2 regions of the Comamonas sp. 26 genome follow, and region 2 is predicted to be linked to the other one. Evidence: riboswitches for the same ligand, from Rfam matches in the RefSeq annotation. Region 2 holds a riboswitch; the other holds the start of a gene.
The links. A riboswitch is a leader RNA that binds a small molecule or an ion and turns the genes downstream of it on or off. The one in region 2 is predicted to bind S-adenosylhomocysteine.

Region 1 (4,423 bases), on a different contig from region 2:
CGGTGTTTTCTTTTTGTTGGCATGCTGAGTGCGTACCTTGTCGTAGTCAGCCTCCACCTCCTGCAGATAGGCGTCCTTGTTCTCGCCCAGCAGACTCTGCGCCACGCTGACCGAACGCGAGGCATCGGGCACGTAGAGCACCGGGCCTTCGTACTTGGGCGCGATCTTCACGGCCGTGTGCACGCGCGAGCAGGTGGCGCCACCGATCAGCAGCGGAATCTTCTTGATGCGGAAGTAGTCGTCCTTGTGCATCTCGCCGGCCACGTACTGCATCTCTTCCAGGCTGGGGGTGATCAGCCCCGACAAACCGATGATGTCTGCGCCCTCGGCCTTGGCACGCGCCAGAATTTCGTGGCAAGGCACCATCACGCCCATGTTGATGACTTCGAAGTTATTGCACTGCAGCACCACAGTGACGATGTTCTTGCCGATGTCGTGCACGTCGCCCTTGACGGTGGCGATCACGATCTTGCCGCGGCTGGTCACGTCCAGGCCCGCCGCTTCTTGCTGGCGCTTTTCTTCCTCGATATAGGGCACCAGGTGAGCCACGGCCTGCTTCATCACGCGGGCCGATTTGACCACCTGCGGCAGGAACATCTTGCCTGCACCAAACAGGTCGCCCACCACGTTCATGCCATCCATCAGCGGGCCTTCAATCACGTGCAACGGGCGACCGCCACCTTGCACCACGAGCTGCTGATACGCCTCTTCTGTGTCTTCGGTAATGAAGTCGGTAATGCCATGCACCAGTGCATGCGACAAGCGCTCGCCCACCGTCTTCGGAGCATCAGGCGTGCCACGCCATTCAAGCTTCTTGCTCTCATCCTTGGCGCCACTCTTGGCGCTGTCGGCCACTTCAACCAAGCGCTCACCGGCGTCTGGGCGGCGGTTCAGCACCACATCTTCCACGCGCTCACGAAGCGTTGGCTCGAGGTCGTCGTACACCCCCACCATGCCGGCGTTGACGATGCCCATGTCCATGCCCGCAGCAATCGCGTGGTACAGGAACACGGTGTGGATGGCCTCGCGCACCGGGTCGTTGCCACGGAAGGAGAAGGACACGTTGGACACGCCGCCACTCACTTTGGCACCCGGCAGGTTCTGCTTGATCCAGCGCGTGGCTTCGATGAAGTCCACGCCGTAGTTGTTGTGCTCTTCAATGCCGGTGGCCACAGCAAAGATGTTGGGGTCGAAGATGATGTCCTCGGGCGGGAAGCCCACCTCGTCCACCAGGATGCGATAAGCACGCTCGCAAATTTCGATCTTGCGGGCAAAAGTGTCGGCCTGGCCTTTTTCGTCAAACGCCATCACCACGGCAGCGGCGCCGTAGCGTTTGACCAGCTTGGCGTGCTTCTTGAACTCGTCAACGCCTTCCTTCATAGAGATGGAGTTGACGATGCCCTTGCCCTGGATGCAGCGCAGACCGGCTTCAATCACTTCCCACTTGGAGCTGTCCACCATGATGGGCACGCGGGCGATATCCGGCTCAGAGGCGATCAGGTTCAGAAAACGCACCATGGCGGCCTTGCTGTCCAGCATGGCCTCGTCCATGTTCACATCGATGACCTGAGCACCGTTTTCCACCTGCTGACGGGCAACCGCAAGCGCTTCTTCGTACTGCTCGTTCAGGATCAGGCGCGCAAAGGCTTTGGAGCCGGTGACGTTGGTGCGCTCGCCCACATTGACGAACAGCGTGTCGTCGCCAATGAAGACGGGTTCCAGGCCCGAAAGGCGCATGGGGGGCACGGAAGAAACACCAGTAGCGGGGACAGCAGCAGACATCAGCTCACCTGTGAGAAAACCAGAAACAGAATCGAAAACAGGTGAGCGCCGTTGCACATACGGGCAGATCGCATGCAGGATCTGCGGCCCCGAGCCTGACAGGTCATGCATGAAGATGACAAGCTGCAGCGCTCCTCGGGGCGAAGCCCGTCATTCTAAAGCGAGGCGCTGAATCGTGACTCCAAAGCAGGCTGCTTCGCCTTGTCTTGTCACACACTGCTATACCAGATGTGAGCATTTGGCCTCGGAAAAATCAAGCGGGCATAAGGTGATTTCGTCAACCACGAATGCAGACATCTCATTTCAAGCATATTTCGGGCATGGTGCGCGCCCGTATGCGACGCGCACGACGTTCCAACTGGCTCCGGCGACTCCATTCGCGGCCCTGCTGTCGCCATGACGGGACAAGTACCGACAGTCCGTATTTTGGAGACCTTGGCACCATCACCTTCAAGTGATGCTGTCCATCGTGCTCACCCACGCACAGACGTTTGCGCCCGCCGCTCAGGCAGCTCACCCAGTCGCCGCGTGAAATTCTCTGGAGATTTTTATGAACGTGACCTTCGGCGCGTACTACACACTCATCATGGCCGTGCTGGTCCTGCTGCTTGGCAAGCTCATGACACGGCACATCCGCTTCCTGCGTGACTTCAACATCCCAGAGCCCGTATCTGGCGGCCTGCTTGTGGCGGCCACCATTTTTGCTCTGCACGAGTTCACGGGCCTGTCTCTGAGTTTTGAGGGCGGTCTGCAATCGGCCTTCATGCTGGTGTTTTTCTCATCCATTGGCCTGAGCGCCAACTTCAGCAAGCTGCGCGAAGGCGGCTCGGGTCTGTTCATCTTTTTGGGTGTGATTGCTGTCTTCATATCGATGCAGAACATCGTCGGCGTGGGTCTGGCTTCGCTGCTGGGGCTTGATCCGCTGATTGGTCTGGTCGCAGGCTCCATCACGCTGGTGGGCGGCCACGGCACAGCCGGTGCATGGGGTTCGGTACTGGAGAACCAGTACGGCCTGACCGGCGCCACCACGTTGGGTATTGCCTGCGCCACCTTTGGCCTGGTCATTGGCGGCCTGCTGGGCGGCCCACTGGCCAAGCGCCTCATCACCCGCAACCAGCTGGCCCAGCCGCTGACCGAGTCCGAGCAGTTGCGCGATGCATCCCCCACCGTGAGCGAAGGCAGCGAGGTTGCCAATTTCGAATCCCCCAGCAACGCTCCGCGCCTGATTACGGCCGACGCAGCTGTGGAAACACTGGCCCTGTTTGCCGCCTGCCTGGCCTTTGCCGAGTTCATGACCGGTCTGACCAAAGGCACGGCCGTTCAGTTGCCCACTTTTGTCTGGGCACTGGGCAGTGGCGTGCTTATCCGCAATGTGCTGGACTACGTCTTCGGCTTCAAGGTCTTTGACCGCGCCATCGACGTATTCGGCAACGCCGCCCTGTCCATCTACCTGGCCATTGCCCTGCTCTCGCTCAAGCTGTGGGAGCTGACCGATCTGGCTGGCCCACTGATGATTATTCTGGCCGCGCAAACCGTCGTCATGGCGCTGTATGCGGTCTTCGTGACCTTCCGCGTCATGGGCAAGAACTACGACGCAGCTGTGCTGGCCGCCGGCCACTGCGGCTTTGGCATGGGTGCTACACCCACGGCTGTGGCCAATATGCAGGCCATTACCAATCAGTACGGTCCATCGCACAAGGCTTTCCTGATCGTGCCGCTGGTCGGCGCGTTCTTTATCGACATCATCAACGCCTTCCTGCTGCAGGGCATGCTCAGCCTGCTGCGCTGATAGCCCTGGGCTTCGCCCACAAAAAAGCGTGTTCTCGCAAACCGGGAACACGCTTTTTTTATAGCTGCTTGCGCTTTATAGACAAGCGCCAGAGGCCGATTTAATACAAATTTACTGTGTCAGTGCCTGTGCTGATGCGGGCAGACCAAACAAGCGGTCAAACGCCCAGTTGAAGGCGAAGGTGTAGACCATGAAGAACACCAGCAGGCCGGCTTCCATCACAGCTGCTTCCCACAGCGTGATGTTGAACCACCAGGCCATCAGCGGGATCAGCATGGCGGCAATACCGCCCTCAAAGCCGATGGCATGCACTACTCGGCGCAGCACGGAGCGGCCCTTGACAGTCTGGCGCGCTTCCCACTTTTCAAACAGGTGGTTGAAGCTCAGGTTCCAGCAGATCGCAATCACCGATGCGGCCACGGCCATGATGCCGGAGTCGCTGGCCTTCTGGCCTATGGCAATAAAGATCAGACTGGAGACGGCGATGGCAATCGCCTCGTACAGAGACACATAGATGATACGGCGCTTGGCGCCTTGCAGGCCGGTGGCCTTGCGGGGCGCAGCCGAAGAAGAATGAACAGGGTGAGCGGCAGAAGAAGAAGCGGATGCCATCGCGGAGGCTTGTTGAGACATGGACTGCAGTGTATGTTCTGAAAACTGAAGATAAAAGTCATCTCCTTTCAATTTTTCTGACAGATACCTCCATGCCCTTCGCCGCCGATCAGGTTCCCCTGTTTCTTGCCGTGCTTGATGAGGGCTCGTTTTCCGCCGCTGCCCGCAAGCTGGGGCGCGTTCCATCCGCCATCAGCATGGCCATTGCCCAGCTGGAGGCCGAGCTGGACCTGCAACTGT
Region 2 (4,423 bases):
TCGGCCTTGAAGGACTCAATGTCCTGCTCCTTGGCGTCGTCGCTGTCGTCATAGTCTTCGTCGACCTGACCACCGTTGCGCATCCAGGCGTAAGGAGCCTGGGGCTGGGTGTCGTTGTCTTCTTCTTCTTCGATGACATCGCACAGCGCTTCATCGCATGCGACTTCCAGCGACTCGGGGGTCAATGTGCGGGCGTTGAAGCTTTCCACACAGATCACCCGCTCGTCGCTGCGCAGGCGCTCGTGCAGCTGGCTGTGGCCCACGTCCACACCCACCACCTGGGCAGCACCGGCCTGCAACAGGCAGTCGGTAAAGCCGCCCGTGCTCTGGCCCACATCCAGGCAGCGTAGGCCCTTGACGGCAATACCCGTAGCAGCCAGAGCGCCTTCGAGCTTGAGGCCACCACGCGAGATGTACTTGGCTTCAGCCGCATCCAGCAATTGCAGCTCAGCGCCCGCAGGAATGTCGTCACCGTTCTTGGCAACCTTCTTCCAGGGTGCCAACGGCGTCAGGCGCCACTCCACGCCCGAAGCAATCAGGCGCTGCGCCTGTGAGCGTGTCGAAGCATGGCCTGCTTCCACCAAAAAAACATCTGCGCGCATAGCGTCGCTTCCTTTGAAATTAACCGGTGCCGGGCACTGCACAGAAGTGCAGCGAGGCGATAGAACTATGTTTTATGTAGCTGCTTGCGCTTGATTCAATTGGATTCCAGGTCTCAACCTATATGAAGTCCAATGAAATAAAGCGCTAGCAGCTATCAAAATATTGAGCAGTGCAGTCAACACAGGCTGACTGCACTGCATGGCCGCTGGCTTAATAGCGGTAAGTTTCAGGCTTGTAAGGGCCTTCCTTCTTCACGCCAATGTAGGCGGCTTGTGTGTCGCTCAGTTCGGTCAGCTGGGCGCCAACCTTCTTCAGGTGCAGGCGGGCCACCTTTTCGTCCAGCACCTTGGGCAGCACGTAGACCTTGCCCACTTCGTAGGCTTCAGGACGGGTGAACAGCTCGATCTGGGCGATGGTCTGGTTGGCAAACGAGGCGCTCATCACGAACGATGGGTGGCCGGTGGCGCAACCCAGGTTCACCAGGCGGCCCTTGGCCAGCAGGATGATCTTCTTGCCGTCAGGGAACTTGATGTGGTCGACCTGGGGCTTGATTTCTTCCCACTCGTACTTTTCGATCGAAGCCACGTCGATTTCGTTGTCGAAGTGACCGATGTTGCAGACGATGGCCTCATCTTTCATGGCAACCATGTGCTCGTGGCGGATGATGTCCTTGTTGCCGGTGGTGGTCACGAAGATGTCGCACTTGTCGGCGGCATATTCCATGGTCACGACCTTGTAGCCTTCCATCGCGGCTTGCAGGGCGTTGATGGGGTCAATCTCGGTCACCCACACCTGGGCGCGCAGTGCGGACAGAGCCTGGGCGCAGCCCTTGCCCACGTCACCGTAGCCAGCGACCACAGCCACCTTGCCAGCGATCATCACGTCAGTGGCGCGCTTGATGCCGTCGACCAGCGATTCGCGGCAGCCGTACAGGTTGTCGAACTTGGACTTGGTCACCGAGTCGTTCACGTTGATGGCGCGGAACAGCAATGTGCCCTTGGCCGACATCTCGTTCAGGCGGTGCACGCCGGTGGTTGTTTCTTCAGTCACGCCGCGAATCTCGGCAGACTTGCGGGTGTACCAGGTGCTGTCAATGGCCAGCTTGGCCTTGATGGCCGCGAACATGATCTTTTCTTCTTCCGAGCCAGGGTTGGCCAGCACGGAGATGTCCTTCTCAGCCTTCTGGCCCAGGTGCAGCAGCACGGTGGCATCGCCGCCGTCGTCCAAAATCATGTTGGGGCCTTCGCCTTCAGTACCCTTGGTGCCGAATTCGAAGATGTTGTGGGTGTAATCCCAGTAATCCTTCAGCGACTCACCCTTGATGGCGAACACAGGCGTGCCGGTGGCAGCGATAGCGGCGGCAGCGTGGTCCTGGGTCGAGAAGATGTTGCACGAAGCCCAGCGCACGGTAGCGCCCAGGTCCTTCAGGGTCTCGATCAGCACGGCCGTTTGAATGGTCATGTGCAGCGAGCCAGTGATGCGCGCACCCTTCAGGGGCTGGGCAGCGGCGAATTCTTCGCGGATGGCCATCAGGCCGGGCATTTCGGTTTCGGCGATATTGATTTCCTTGCGGCCCCAGGCGGCAAGGGTAATGTCGGTAATAGCCGAATCAGCAGGGTTAAAGCGAACAGCAGCGTTCATGGTTTTTCTCCAAAATTTGAATGAGAAACCACGTTCCGCGGAAGAAGGAGGGAATGCCATCTCACCGCACAGAAAGCGTGGGTGAGCGTCGTTGCGAGATGAAATCCGAGCCTCACGCCCCGCTGCGGCCGGTGTTAAACCGGCTGGGGAACGCTGCAACGCTCCTCGGATGGAGGGCGATTATAAGGGAATCCCCTTCCTGCCCGCCAGGCGATAACCGACTGAATTCAGGCCAATCGCCCCTTTGCTGCCTGCACCGACAGCCACTGCACGCGCAGCGCCAGAGCAATCACCAGCGCCAGCACCAGCAAAGCCACAGAGCCGACCCCCGACCAGCCCCAGCGCGACCAGAACCAGCCCGCCCCGGCCCCCAGCACGCTCGAGCCCATGTAATAGCTCCAGAGGTATAGCGAGGACGCATGCCCCTTGGACTGCGTCGCCAGCCGCCCCACCCAGCCGCTGGCCACCGAGTGCGCCACAAAAAAACCGGCCGTCAGCAAAACAACGCCGGTGACGATGACCGCCAGCGGCTCAAACAGCGTCAGCACCACACCCGTCGCCATGAGCAAAGTGCCCGCAATCAGCACCGGGCCGCGCCCCAGCTTGTCGGCCAGCCCACCAGCGATGGGCGACGCCGCCGTGCCCAGCAGATAGGCGTAGAAGATATGACTGATCTCCAGCTGGCTCAGGTTGTACGGCGATGCACTCAGCAAAAAGCCCGCGTAGTTGTAGATGCTGACAAAAACGCCCATCAGGCCAAAAGCGATGAAAAACAGCAGTGGCAAGCCCTTGTGCTGCAAATGCCGTCCCCAGGCCTGCAGGTGATACCTGGCACCCAGCCCCGTCTTTTTCACGAAGTTTCGCGAGTTGGGCAGCAACCAAACAAAGCCCAGCGCGGCCAGCAAATCCAGCACCGAAAGCGCAGCCAGCGCGTGGCGCCAGCCCCAGAATTCCGTCATGGCGCTCATGCCCACACGGCCCAGCATTCCGCCCAGCGCGGTGCCGCCCACATACAGGCCCATGGCAAAACCCAGCCCCGGCGGGTCAATCTCTTCAGACAGGTAAGCCATGGCCACCGCAGGCACGCCACCCAGCAGCAAACCTTCCAGCGCCCGTGCAGCCAGCAGTGCATGCCATTGCGGCAAAAACGAAGCGACCAAATTGCACAAGGCGGCCAGCGCCATGGAAATAAACATCAGCTTGCGCCGCCCGAGACCCTCGGACAGAGCCCCGGCCAGAACAATGGAAACCGCCAGACAAGCCGTGGACACCGACAGCGCCAGCGCGCTCTGGGCGGGGCTGACCGCAAAGGTGCGCGCCAGCTCGGGCAGCAGCGGCTGCACGCAGTACAGCAGCGAGAAGGTCGCAAAGCCCGCCAGAAACAGCGCCACGCTGACCCGCCAGTAATCGGGAGTCCCACGTTTGATCCAGACAGGAGCAGCCAAGCCTTGAGGCTCGATTGATAAGGGAGTATTCACATCCTGCGGGGAACGGTTCATGAGTGAAATACGGAAACCTGAGGCGATGCGGCTATTGTGCTCCGCATACCGGCCAGCCAAGACGCGCGGCAAACGGCTCATGCCCGCCCCGTCCCCATGAATTGCCCCTGCCGTTAAAATAAGCGCCCTCAAGCCTTATTCACAGGCCTGCCCTGCATGGGCGCAGGCCTTGTGCAGCCAATCGATTGCTGCACCTTTTTTGTGGTCACAGCCGACATCTCCGGTTGTATTTACAGCTTTCAATACCGTGTCATACGCCCCAGAAACTCAGCGCCGTCGTACGTTCGCCATCATTTCCCACCCGGATGCGGGTAAGACCACGCTGACCGAAAAGCTGCTGCTATTCTCGGGCGCGATTCAGATCGCCGGTGCCGTCAAGGGCCGTAAAGCCAGCCGCCACGCCACCTCCGACTGGATGGAAATTGAAAAGCAGCGTGGTATCTCGGTCGCCTCGTCGGTGATGCAGATGAGCTACCGCGACCACGTGATCAACCTGCTCGACACCCCCGGCCACAAGGACTTCTCGGAAGACACCTACCGCGTGCTGACGGCCGTGGATTCGGCATTGATGGTGATTGACGCAGCAAACGGTGTGGAATCGCAAACCCGCCGCCTGATTGAAGTCTGCCGCCAGCGCAACACGCCCATCATCACCTTCGTCAACAAGTTTGACCGTGAAG

Region 1: linked by a shared signal. The riboswitch ahead of metH (methionine synthase) and the one ahead of ahcY (adenosylhomocysteinase) in region 2 are both predicted to bind S-adenosylhomocysteine.

Annotation. Positions count from the first base shown of each region.
Region 1 is NZ_PEFL01000003.1:436,540-440,962, reverse strand. It holds gene metH (methionine synthase) at 1-1,782, opposite strand, end outside; S-adenosyl-L-homocysteine riboswitch at 1,819-1,925, opposite strand; gene gltS (sodium/glutamate symporter) at 2,333-3,571, shown strand; gene CLU84_RS20145 (PACE efflux transporter) at 3,683-4,183, opposite strand; gene CLU84_RS20140 (LysR family transcriptional regulator) at 4,276-4,423, shown strand, end outside.
Region 2 is NZ_PEFL01000002.1:735,470-739,892, forward strand. It holds gene CLU84_RS17905 (TlyA family RNA methyltransferase) at 1-602, opposite strand, end outside; gene ahcY (adenosylhomocysteinase) at 814-2,244, opposite strand; S-adenosyl-L-homocysteine riboswitch at 2,321-2,417, opposite strand; gene CLU84_RS17915 (MFS transporter) at 2,472-3,743, opposite strand; gene CLU84_RS17920 (peptide chain release factor 3) at 3,991-4,423, shown strand, end outside.